Regions from separate parts of the Dorea longicatena genome, predicted to be linked through region 3. Evidence: predicted binding sites of a transcription regulator. Region 3 holds the regulator's gene; each other region holds the start of a gene.
The links. The regulator Rex, encoded in region 3, represses fermentation and respiration genes when NADH is low (regulators of the CRP and FNR family bind a similar motif). The targets are predictions, from matches to a motif close to ATTGTTAANTANTTAACAAT.
Positions count from the first base shown of each region.

Region 1 (4,295 bases), 660 kb from region 3:
GTCCTTCATGCTTTTAATAATTTCACGTCCTCTTTCATAGGGAATCGAATGATGAAACACAACCTGTTCTCCATAGATCAGATGCGTTCCGCATCCACACAGGAATCCATCAAATGATATCCTCTTTATCATCGGTGGTACACTGCATATGGTACGCCCGGTATTGATAAATGTCTTGTGACCGTTCTCCTGTGCCTTATGTAATGCCTCCAGTGCACTTTCCGGTATTTTATGTGTAATCTCACTTAAAATTGTTCCATCAATATCAAAAAATAATGCTGACATAATTTCCTCCATGATCTGTACTGCCAGTTTTTTAATCTTCCTGATCTGTCACCGACTTTTTTACAAGCGTCCGGCACAAAAAACTGACATCGTCTATTATAAATAAACGGTTCGCTCTTTTCAATAGATACAGCGGTTTCTATCTTCCATTTTCGACAAATATCTGGTAGTATAAATATATTATCTATAGAGCATGAAGTACAATAGTATGCACTTCACTGTTTTAAAACAGGAGGTATTCATTATGATTACATTAGAACATTTTGATGAAGTCGACATGAGAGTTGGCACTATTACAGCTGTATCGTTGAATAAAAGGGCAAGAAAACCTGCTTATAAAATCACCGTAGATCTCGGCGATTTCGGAACCAAGAACAGCTCCGCTCAGTTAACCAACTATGAGCCTGAAGAACTGGTTGGAAAGCAGGTAGTCTGTGTATGCAACTTTGAACCCATGAGAATCGGTGATGTAAAAAGTGAAGTACGTCTGCTCGGAAGTGATACCGATGAAGGATGTATCCTTCTTACTTCTCTGACTCCGGTGAAAAACGGAAGTAAAATATTTTAAATCGCCCAGGACTTGCCACCGGCAGCTTCTTCCAAATACCTGGTAAATGTAAAACAGGGTCAGAGAACCGTTCTTCTCTGACCCTGTTTTTTATTCATATCTTACATTAATTTTCTGAACAGATCTTTCAGATCTTCTACGCTTGCATCTTTCGGGTTACCCGGTGCACATGCATCTGCGTGAGCGGATTCAGCAAGGAACTGAAGGTCTTCTTCTTTCAGAGCTTCCAGTTTTGTAGGAATTCCGACATCAACAGATAATTTACGTACAGCATCTACTGCTGCTTTTCTGTATTCTTCTACAGACATATCATCTACGCCTTCAACGCCCATTGCTTTTGCGATTTCTTTATATTTCTCTCCTGTGCATTCTGCATTGTATTCCATAACGATTGGAAGCATCATTGCACACGCAACACCATGTGGTGTATCATATACAGCTCCAAGTGTATGAGCCATAGAATGTGCGATTCCAAGACCTACGTTAGAGAATCCCATTCCTGCGATATACTGTCCGAGTGCCATGCCCTCGCGTCCTTCTTTTTCATTGGCAACTGCACTTCTTAAAGATTTGGAAATGAGTTCGATTGCTTTCAAGTGGAACATATCTGTCATTTCCCATGCTGCCTTTGTTGTATATCCTTCAATTGCATGTGTCAGGGCATCCATACCTGTCGAAGCTGTCAGTCCCTTTGGCATAGAAGACATCATCTCCGGATCTACGACTGCGATAACAGGCATGTCGTGCGGATCTACACAGACGAATTTTCTCTTCTTCTCGACATCAGTGATAACATAGTTGATCGTTACCTCTGCTGCTGTTCCTGCTGTTGTAGGCACTGCAATGATCGGAACACATGGATTCTTGGTTGGTGCTGTTCCTTCCAGACTTCTTACATCTTCGAATTCCGGATTGGCAATGATGATACCGATTGCTTTGGATGTATCCATAGAAGATCCTCCGCCGATTGCGATAATATAATCAGCTCCCGCTTTCTTAAATGCCTCAACTCCGTGCTGTACATTCTGAATCGTCGGATTTGGTTTAATGTCAGAATATAATTCATATTCCAGTCCTGCATCATCAAGTACTTTTGTTACCTTTGTTGTCACATTGAATTTGATCAGATCCGGGTCTGAACATACCAGTGCTTTTTTCAGTCCTCTTACTTTAACTTCTGCTACAATCTCTTTGATTGCTCCTGCTCCGTGAAATGATGTCTGGTTTAAATTAATTCTGTTTGCCATGATAACTGACACTCCTTTTATACATATTCTTTATTCGCGATGCGAAATATTTTTATTTTCTTGTTATCCGCATCTCTTTTCTTTATGTCTTTATTTTAACAACCTTTTTCTTGTTATGAAAGTTACAAAGTGATTATTTTGTAACTTTTGCATGTTACACTTTTGTTATTTTGTAACTTTTTATGCTTTGTTCACAATACCATTCATTTTTATTTGTTATATAAATAACTTTGTTCTGTCCAGCAACAGCCATCGGAAGCTTCCTTCGAACGCATGGCGATACCAAAAAACACTTCTCTCGCATACTTTGGTATAAAAAAAGAACTCCCTTTTACAGGAGTTCTAATTTCTTAAATAGTGTTTCCAGCTCTGCCGGCATTGCTGCAACCAGATTTCTCGCCATCTCTTCCGGGCGCTTTTTCATATCTCCAAGTACCCACTGCGTTGTCATATATACAGATCCCTGACAATACATTTCCAGTTGGAAATGCAGATTCTCAGGAATTGGCTGTTTTGTCTTTTCCTGAATCTGGTTCTCATAGAATCTTAAGATCAGCTGAAAATCATGATCTCGCAGACAATTCTGATCATCATTACGAAAAGCAGCTTTGAAGAATAATTTTTCTTCTTCTATATAATGAAACTTATTAACAAGACCTTCATAAGCCGTCTTACCTTCTCCCATATGCTGGAACGATTCCAACAGGATCCGGTCAAAATACCAGTTGATCAGATCATATTTATCCTGAAAATTCCGGTAAAATGTCTGCCTTGTCGTTCCGCATTCTGTTACGATTTCTTTTACCGTAATCTTTTCTACCGGCATCTTCTTCATACAGTTTTTCATAGCGTCCGCCAGACGGTATTTCATTTTATCATGTTTTGTTTCTTCCAATTATATCATCCCCAGTTAGAATACTTTTGTCGTCCACTTACTCATGTCCCACACTTCATTCACTACATCCTGATAAAACTCAGGTTCGTGGCAGATTAAAAGAATACTTCCTCTGTACTCCTGCAAAGCTTTTTTCAACGAATCCTTTGCGTCCACATCCAGATGGTTTGTAGGTTCGTCCAGAAGTAATATATTCGTATCCCTGTTGATCAGCTTACAAAGTCTGACTTTCGCCTGTTCTCCACCGCTTAATACTCTGACCTGACTTTCAATATGCTTCGTTGTCAGTCCACATTTTGCCAGCGCAGAACGGACTTCATATTGTGTAAATGAAGGAAACTCCTGCCAGATCTCATCAATACAGGTTGTCTTATTCTCTCCTTTTACTTCCTGCTCAAAGTAACCAATCTCCAGATTCTCTCCCAGTTCGCAACTTCCGGATAACGATGGGATCAATCCCAGAATACTCTTCAATAATGTAGTCTTACCTATTCCGTTCGTTCCGACAAGTGCAATCTTCTGTCCACGCTCCATACTGAAGTTCAATGGTTTCGATAACGGTTCATCATATCCCGTCACCAGATCATGTGTCTCGAATAACATCTTTCCGGGTGTCCGTCCATAACGGAAATGAAATTCCGGCTTTGGTTTCTCTGCCGCCAGCTCGATCACATCCATCTTATCCAGTTTCTTCTGTCTGGACATCGCCATATTTCTGGTAGATACACGTGCCTTATTACGTGCCACGAAATCTTTCAGCTCACTGATCTCCTGCTGCTGTCTTCTGTAAGCAGCTTCCAGCTGCGCTTTCTTCACTGCATAGACTTCCTGGAAGTGATCATAATCTCCCACATAACGGTTCAGTTCCTGATTCTCCATATGATAAATGATATTGACCACTTCGTTTAAGAATGGAATATCATGCGAGATCAGAATAAATGCATTCTCATAATCCAGAAGATAGCGCTTCAACCATGCAATATGTTCCTCATCCAGGTAGTTGGTCGGCTCATCCAGAAGCAGGATATCCGGCTTTTCCAATAACAGTTTTGCAAGAAGGACTTTCGTTCTCTGTCCTCCGCTTAAGTCTGTAACATCACGGTCCAGACCCAGATCCAGAAGTCCGAGTGCTCTTGCCACTTCCTCTACCTTTGCATCAATCGTATAGAAATCGTGCAACGTAAGCTCATCCTGAATGGTTCCGAGTTCGTCCATCAGACGGTTCATCTCTTCTTCATCTGCCGTTCCAAGCAGATCACAGATTTCATTCATACGCTGTTCTTTCTGAAGCAGCGGATCG
Region 1 is NZ_CP102280.1:2,072,870-2,077,164, forward strand. Features, by position in the region: gene NQ508_RS09875 (HAD family hydrolase) at 1-285, opposite strand, end outside; gene NQ508_RS09880 (tRNA-binding protein) at 530-853, shown strand; gene fucO (lactaldehyde reductase) at 955-2,100, opposite strand; gene NQ508_RS09890 (TetR/AcrR family transcriptional regulator C-terminal domain-containing protein) at 2,432-2,971, opposite strand; gene NQ508_RS09895 (ABC-F family ATP-binding cassette domain-containing protein) at 3,011-4,295, opposite strand, start outside.
Region 1: the regulator Rex is predicted to act here: its motif matches at 2,313-2,332, upstream of fucO (lactaldehyde reductase).

Region 2 (4,295 bases), 280 kb from region 3:
ACTGCGTTACCAGCTTTTAACTGTGCAAGTGGTGTAGCTCCTGTCACACCATCATATACAAAGCTTGTCATCTGGCTTGTAAATGAAAGCAGAAGGAAACATCTTGCTCCGAGGGCAGGGTTCATGAAGTTCTGTCCCAGACCTCCGAATAACTGTTTTACGATCAGGATTGCGAACACACTACCGATCGCACCCATCCACCATGGTGCTGTAGGCGGCATATTCAGACCAAGTAACAGACCTGTTACAGCTGCACTCCAGTCGTTGATCGTAATCTTTTTATGCATTAATTTTTCATATATGTACTCCGTCAGTACTGCTACAACTGTTGTTGTAACCAGCATTCCGAATGCCGGCAGTCCAAAGTTCCATACACCAAATGCAGACGCCGGCAAAAGTGCGATGGCTACCAGAAGCATAATATTGCTGGTAGTCGCTTTGGAACGAATATGTGGTGAAGATGACATTTTCAAATTGTTCTCACTCACTTTTGTTCACCTCTTCTTCTTTCTAGTTTATTTTTTCTTTCTACGGTTCGCCAATGCAATCTTTCTCATAGATCCGATTGCCTGTTTCAGCGGACGTTTTGCCGGACATACGAAACTGCAGGAACCACATTCCATACATTCGAGTCCTTCGTGTTTTGTAAACTTCTCTTCGTCATGATGTTCTGCATAATCCGCCAGTCTCGATGGGATCAGGCGGCTTGGACAGGCTTCTACACAACGTCCACAGTTGATACATGCAGATGGTTCCATCTTAGCCACTTCATCTTTGGTAAATCCAAGAATAGATGAAGAAGTCTTTGTTACAGGTACATCTAATGAGAACATAGAGAATCCCATCATCGGTCCGCCGGAGATCAGTTTCTCAGGCTCTGTTTTAAATCCTCCTGCTGCCTCTACAAGCTCCTGCTGATTGATGCCAAATGGTACTCTGAAATTGCCTGGCTCTGCAACAGCGTCCCCACTTACTGTTACAACACGTTCCATTGAAGGCTTTCCTTCTACAACAGCCTGGTACACGCTTACCATTGTTGCCACATTATCTACAACACATCCTGCGTCTGCCGGAAGCATTGCGGAATTAATTGCGCGCCCTGTTGTAGCGTAAATAAGCTGACGCTCACCACCCTGAGGATACTTGGTCTTCAGTGCCAGAACTTCCATACGAGGTTCATCTTTTGTCAGTTCTCTTAATTTTTCGATACAGTCTGGTTTGTTGTCCTCTACACCAAAGATTCCTTTCGCGTTGTCGAACAGACGGAGGATAATCTTCATTCCTCCAACCAGCTTTTCCGGAGTCTCGATCATTGTTCTGTAGTCAGCTGTGATATATGGCTCACACTCCGCACAGTTTGCAATGATGTAATCAATCTTTTCCGGTTCCTTTGGTGAAAGTTTTACTCTCGTAGGGAAACCGGCACCACCCATACCTACTACTCCCGCTGTTCCAATCGCATTCAGGATATCTTCCTTGCTCATGTCTTCTAACGGAGTTACAGCTGGATATTCCACTTCTTTGTATTCGCCATCATTTTCGATCACGATACTGTTCACTCTTCCTCCTGTCGGATTCAGATGTGGTGCGATTGCTTTTACAGTTCCAGATACAGATGCATAAATCGGAGCAGATACGAATCCTCCTGCTTCTGCTATCATCTGGCCTTTTAAAACATGATCGCCAACGGCTACCACAGGATTTGCCGGAGCACCGATATGCTGTGATACAGGGTACACCAGATCGCCCTTAGGTTTTACATCGACAATTGCCTTATCTTTAGCCAGGCTCTTGCCGTCATCCGGGTGAATACCACCCTTAAATGTTAACAATGCCATCCTTTTTTCCTTCCTTCCTATTTACTCTTTATATAATATACAGGAAATATAGACAAATTTCTATAGAAAGTGACTAATTCCATTGTATATTTTCCTGAACATCTTGTTGCATTTTTAACAAATGCACATACGCACAGAAAACCTGCCAATGGCAGGTTCCCTTTTATCCTCAGGCATAGAAAGGATAGAGGCTTTCCTCTATCCTTTCCTGTCTGTATATCTGATTTGATATTACTCAGCGTCTGTCTCTTCTGCAGCTTCTTCCGGCTGTTCTAAAGCTTTCATGCTCAGGCTGATCTTCTTCTCAGCTTCATTCAGATCAACGATCTTAGCTGTGATTTCCTGTCCAACTGAAAGTACATCAGACGGTTTATCAACATGTGCTCTTGAAATCTGAGAAACATGAAGTAATGCATCTACTCCTGGAGCCAGTTCAACAAATGCTCCGAAGTCTGTCATTCTTGCAACCTTACCTGTAATTACTGTTCCGACTGCATAATCCTCTGCTGCATTAGCCCATGGATTTGTCTCTGGGAATTTCAGGCTGAGTGCGATCTTTGTATCATGGATATCTTTGATCATCACTTCTACTTTATCTCCAACCTGGAAAACCTTCTTAGGATTCTCAACACGTCCCCAAGACATCTCAGAGATATGAAGAAGTCCGTCTACTCCGCCAAGGTCGATGAATGCTCCGAAATCTGTAACGTTCTTTACAGTTCCTTCCATTCTGTCACCTACGTTAATCTTAGCAAACAGTTCTTTCTGTTTTTCAGCACGTTCAGCAACAAGAAGCTGTCTTCTGTCACCGATCACACGATTTCTTCTAGGATTAAACTCGCTGATTACGAATTCAATTTCCTGTCCCTGATATTTACTCAGGTCTTTTTCATATGTGTCAGAAACAAGGCTTGCAGGAATGAATACTCTTGCTTCATCAACTACTACGCTTAATCCGCCGCCAAGAATCTGAGTTACAGGAGCTTTTAATACTTCATGATTCTCGAATGCTTCTTTTAATCTTTCATTACCTTTTTCTGCTGCAAGTCTCTTATATGTCAGCAGAACCTGTCCTTCTCCGTCATTTACTTTCAGGACTTTTGCGCTCATCTTATCACCAACGGATACAACTGTTGTAAGATCAACGTTTGCTTCGTTAGTATACTCATTTCTTGTAATGATACCGTCTGCTTTGTAGCCTATATTCAAGATGATTTCATCAGGTTTAACGTCGATGACTGTACCATCTACAACCTCTCCATTTCTTATTGTCTTAAAAGACTCTTCCAACATTTGTTCAAAAGTTAATTCTGACATTATTTTGAACCTCCTCAATTATTTTATTGGGCGTGGATGCCCCTGCTGTAATACCTACTGATTCCACGGACCTTAATTGATTAATATCCAAATCGTCAAGTGTCTGTATATAGTACGTATTCAAACATTCCTCTTTGCAGATTTCAAATAGCTTCTGAGTATTCGAACTACGCTTATCACCTATCACAACCATAGCATCTACTCTCGCTGCAATTTGACGAGCCTCAGTCTGCCTTTCTTTCGTCGCATTGCAAATCGTATTTAAAACAACTATATCATACCTCTTTTTTGAAATAATTTCAACTAATTCTTTGAATTTATTGTAGTTAAATGTCGTCTGGGCCACGATACATACTTTCTGTTCTTTTTCAGGCAATTCAAATCTTTCTGCATCTTCCGGAGTCTGTATCACAGTCACCTGTTCTCCTGCCCATCCGCGGATACCTTCTACCTCCGGATGTTCGCCATTTCCGATGATCACAATGTACGATCCTTTGGCACTTTCTTCTGCAACAATCTTATGAATTTTCTTCACAAAAGGACAAGTCGCATCTACACATGTAATCCCGCGTTCATCCATGATATCATAAATGTATTTTGCTACACCATGAGACCGGATCACAACCACATCCGCATCCACTGTTTTCAATTCTTCTTCACCATTCAGGACTTCTACTCCATGGCTTCTCAGATCTTTGATCACTTCTTCATTATGGATGATCGGTCCATAAGTGAATATCTTTTCACTTTGATGTTTTTCTATCTGTTTATACACTGTATCTACTGCACGCTTTACTCCAAAGCAAAATCCTGCTGTTTTTGCCAGTTCAACATTCATATAGTGTAATTCCTTTCTGTACCACAGCTCTTTTTCAAATATATTACCATTATCTTCGTCTGCCGCTTTGTGCCGGATTGTCTATTTGCACAAATCTACGATTGCTTTTACCACTTCTTCGATCGTCATGTGTGAGCTGTCTACCAGCACTGCATCCTCTGCCTGCTTTAACGGTGCGATCTCACGGGTCATATCTCTGTGATCACGTTCTTCGATGTCGTGTGCGATTTCTTCCAGATTGCAGTCCTCGCCTTTTTCCTTAAGTTCGTCATACCGTCTCTTCGCCCTGGTCTCTACACTGG
Region 2 is NZ_CP102280.1:1,691,285-1,695,579, forward strand. Features, by position in the region: gene NQ508_RS08015 (RnfABCDGE type electron transport complex subunit D) at 1-467, opposite strand, end outside; gene rsxC (electron transport complex subunit RsxC) at 516-1,838, opposite strand; gene rpsA (30S ribosomal protein S1) at 2,070-3,155, opposite strand; gene ispH (4-hydroxy-3-methylbut-2-enyl diphosphate reductase) at 3,136-3,993, opposite strand; gene cmk ((d)CMP kinase) at 4,075-4,295, opposite strand, start outside.
Region 2: the regulator Rex is predicted to act here: its motif matches at 1,941-1,960, upstream of rsxC (electron transport complex subunit RsxC).

Region 3 (4,295 bases):
GATATCCGTCAGCGAATTTCTTCAGGATCTGTATCCGGTCTTCTCTAAGATCTTCCACAGGGATGCCTGTAAGTCTAGACATCTCTTTCATATGCGGCGTAAATATGAACTTCCGGTCTGCCAGCCGATCAAGAAGATCTTTGTTATCTGACAGAAGATTTAACCCATCTGCATCGATCAGGCATGGAACATCCACGTACTCTATAACCGTCCGCAATAACTTCTCCGATGTTGTACTTCTTCCAATGCCGGAACCAATACACACACCGTCTGCCCACTTAAGAAGCTTTAGTACTTCTTCTTTATTAAATTCATCATAAGCCGTTATGATCGCTTCCGGCAGAAGTGTCTGCAATATCTCGCGGTTGTCCTTTGGTGTATAGATTCTGACAAGCCCGGCTCCTGTCATATAAGCCGCATGGGCATTCAGATATGCCGCACCTGCCATACCCTTACTTCCAGCGATCACAAGAAGCCTTCCATAACTTCCCTTATTAGAATCTTCCGGTCTTTCCGGAAGCATTCTACGATATTCTTCTCTTTCAAAAGAATGGATCACATCTGCATCCTGTAATAACGGCTCATGCGAAATGCCAATCTCTGCTACTGTTACTCTTCCTGCATATGCTCTGCCCTGCGCCAGTTCAAGGCCGATCTTTTTCACCTCGAATGTCACTGTATCATCTGCGTGGAATGCACAACCAAGCACACATCCCGTAGAGGCTGAAAGTCCTGATGGGATATCTACTGCAAATTTTGTACCCTGCATCTGATTCATACGTTCAATCACCTGACGATATGTACCTTCAATCTTACGGCTCAGTCCGACTCCGAACACGGCATCTATCACTATGCTGTAGCTGTTATCCTGCGGGATATCTTCTGTGATCTTACCACCACATTCTTTAAGACGTCTTATCTGTTCCCGTGTCTCCGGTGTACAATGCTCTGGATTGCCGACCAGATAAGTATCCACAGGACACCCCATATTCTTCAAGATCCTGGCGATGGCAAATCCATCTCCGCCATTATTTCCTGATCCACATACCACACAGACAGAAGAAAGATCCAGATTCTCACTTTGCATCGTCTGTACACAGGCATTTGCCGCACACTCCATTAATTCTAGTGATGCGATGCCCAGTTCCTGAATCGTGTACTGATCGGCAGCCTTCATCTGCGCAGCATTAACCAGAAGTTTCATATATTCATTCATCTCCCATCAGATATATCTCTGCAACAAAAGAACGTGTAAAAATATGTCCGTATTCCAGACTACTCCTACACGCTTTCTTGTATTATAGTTTATTTATGGTCCTCTTTGTAACGACTGATATTGTATGACAACTGCATCAGACTTTCTGACAGATGCACATTCTCAACAACAACATTATCCGGAAGGTTCAAATCTGTATGTGCAAAGTTCCAGATCGCACGTACTCCGTTCTCAACCAGCATATTCGCAACTTCAATTGCTTTCTCTTTCGGAATCGTCAGAACTGCAATATCAATCTCATTATTCTGAACGAACGTTTTCAGATCATCCATCATACGGATCGGAACTCCACGGATGGATACTCCCTGAAGTCTTGGATTCACATCAAAGATTCCTTTCAGAATGAATCCACGGTTCTCGAAGGCTGCATAATTAGCCAGTGCCTGCCCAAGATTACCTGCACCAATGATAATAATATTGTGGTCTTCTTCCAATCCTAATATCTTTCCAATCTCTGTGTATAAATACTTAACATTATAACCGTATCCCTGTTGTCCGAATCCTCCGAAATTATTAAGATCCTGACGGATCTGGGATGCTGTTACTTTCATCCGCTTACTCAGATCGTTCGAAGAAATCCGCTCTACACCATTTTCCAACAGTTCGCCCAAATATCTGTAATACCTCGGCAATCTTCTTATGACCGCACGAGAAATCTCTCTTTCTTCCAATGTTTTCACCCTTCCAATCATAGTCTAAAATAATTATATAAAATTGAAAGATTATTGTCAAACTATTGTTGAATTTTATGCAATTTCCGTTATAATAAAGTAGCATGTGTAAATGCATTTTGAGAATACCAACGTATCAATTATCCATAACTCAGGAGGAAATATATGATATTAGCATGTCACGGGATCCAGAAATCTTTCGGTGAACACCTCATCGTCAGAGATGGATCCTTCCATATAGAAGATCACGAAAAAGCAGCTCTTGTCGGACCGAACGGTGCCGGTAAGTCCACTCTGCTCAAAATGATTGTAGGCGAATCAGCCCCGGATGACGGCAACGTCATCCTGACAAAAGGTAAGACACTTGGCTATCTTGCCCAGCATCAAGAGATGCAAAGCGGTAATACGATCTACGAAGAAGTCCGCACCGCAAAGGCCGATATAATCGCTATGGAGCGCCGTATCCGCGAGATCGAGATGGAACTTAAGCATCTCTCCGGCGACGCCTTGAACGACCGTCTGGAAACTTACAACCGCCTTACGGCCGCTTTCGAACGTGAGAATGGCTATTCTTGTGAAAGTGAGATCACCGGTGTGTTAAAGGGACTTGGATTTACGGAAAATGATTTCACCAAACCCGTCGACACTCTCTCCGGAGGACAGAAAACCCGTGTATCTCTCGGCAAGCTTCTGTTAACGAAACCAGACATTTTGCTTCTTGATGAGCCAACCAACCATCTGGATCTGAATTCAATTGCATGGCTTGAAACCTATCTTCTAAACTATCAGGGAGCTGTGCTGATCGTGTCTCATGACCGTTATTTTTTGAACAAAGTTGTCACTAAAGTTCTTGAAATCGAGCTTGGAGAACTTCGTACTTATATGGGAAATTACAGCGACTATGCAGCAAAGAAGCAGCAGCTTCGCGACATACGCCTGAAGGAATATCTTAACCAGCAGCAGGAAATCAAGCATCAGGAAGCGGTTATCGAAAAGCTTCGTTCTTTCAACCGCGAAAAATCCATCAAACGTGCCGAAAGCCGCGAAAAGATGTTGGAAAAAATGCAGACCATCGAAAAACCGATAGAAGTTAATACAGATATACATCTGAAACTGGAACCATCCTGTGTAAGTGGCAATGATGTTCTGACTATTGAACATTTAAGCAAATCTTTCCCCGGACAGGAACTTTTTACAGACGTTAATCTCGAGATCAAACGTGGTGAACATGTCGCAGTAATCGGTGATAACGGAACAGGAAAGACTACGCTTCTTAAGATCTTAAACCGAGTGGTATCTGCTGATTCCGGTACTTATACACTTGGCTCCAATGTTAAGATTGGCTACTACGATCAGGAACATCATGTCCTTCATATGGAAAAAACAATTTTTGACGAGATTTCCGATGATTATCCGACTCTTACGAATACGGAAATCCGGAATGTGCTTGCAGCATTTCTTTTTACCGGTGATGATGTCTTCAAACAGATCAGTTCTTTGAGCGGTGGGGAACGCGGACGTGTATCTCTTGCGAAACTGATGCTCTCTGAAGCAAATTTCCTGATCCTCGACGAGCCGACCAACCATTTGGACATCGCATCCAAAGAAATCCTTGAGAATGCTTTGAATGATTATACCGGTACTGTACTTTATGTCTCTCATGACCGTTATTTCATTAATCAAACTGCATCACGGATTCTGGATCTTGTCAATCATACATTTGTAAATTATATCGGAAATTATGACTATTATCTGGAGAAAAAAGAAGAACTCACTACTGCATATGCCGGAGAAGCCTCTACACCTTCATCCGTTTCAGATAACAGTACAGACAAGAATGTATCCGAGTCAAAACTCAGCTGGCAGGAGCAAAAGGAAGCCCAGGCAAGACTTCGCAAACGTCAGAATGAGCTTAAAAAGACTGAAGAACGTATCGGCGAACTGGAAGACCGTGATAGTGAGATCGATGCCCTGATGATTCAGGAAGATATCTTCACCAACTCTGTAAAATGCCAGGAACTTGCAAAAGAAAAAGCCGCAATAGCGGAAGAATTAGAAGAATTATACATGAAATGGGAGGAATTAGCAGAAGACGCTTAAACGCCTGATTTGCAACTTTTTAGCCCGCTCCAGAAAGCTTCTGGGGCGGGCTTTTATATTGCCATGCATTCGTAAGGAACTGCCGGTGGCAGGTCCTGTAGATATATATTATCTATTTTAATTTTTCAGCAATTGCCTTAATAAATCCTTCGCTGTTCAATACGGTTGGATTTTCCAGTGTCGTGATCAATGCCAAATCTTTCGTCATCTTACCTTCTTCAATGGTATCAATGGTTGCTTTTTCAAGC
Region 3 is NZ_CP102280.1:1,413,077-1,417,371, reverse strand. Features, by position in the region: gene NQ508_RS06640 (bifunctional ADP-dependent NAD(P)H-hydrate dehydratase/NAD(P)H-hydrate epimerase) at 1-1,204, opposite strand, end outside; gene NQ508_RS06635 (redox-sensing transcriptional repressor Rex) at 1,306-1,947, opposite strand; gene abc-f (ribosomal protection-like ABC-F family protein) at 2,113-4,047, shown strand; gene NQ508_RS06625 (NADP-dependent isocitrate dehydrogenase) at 4,160-4,295, opposite strand, start outside.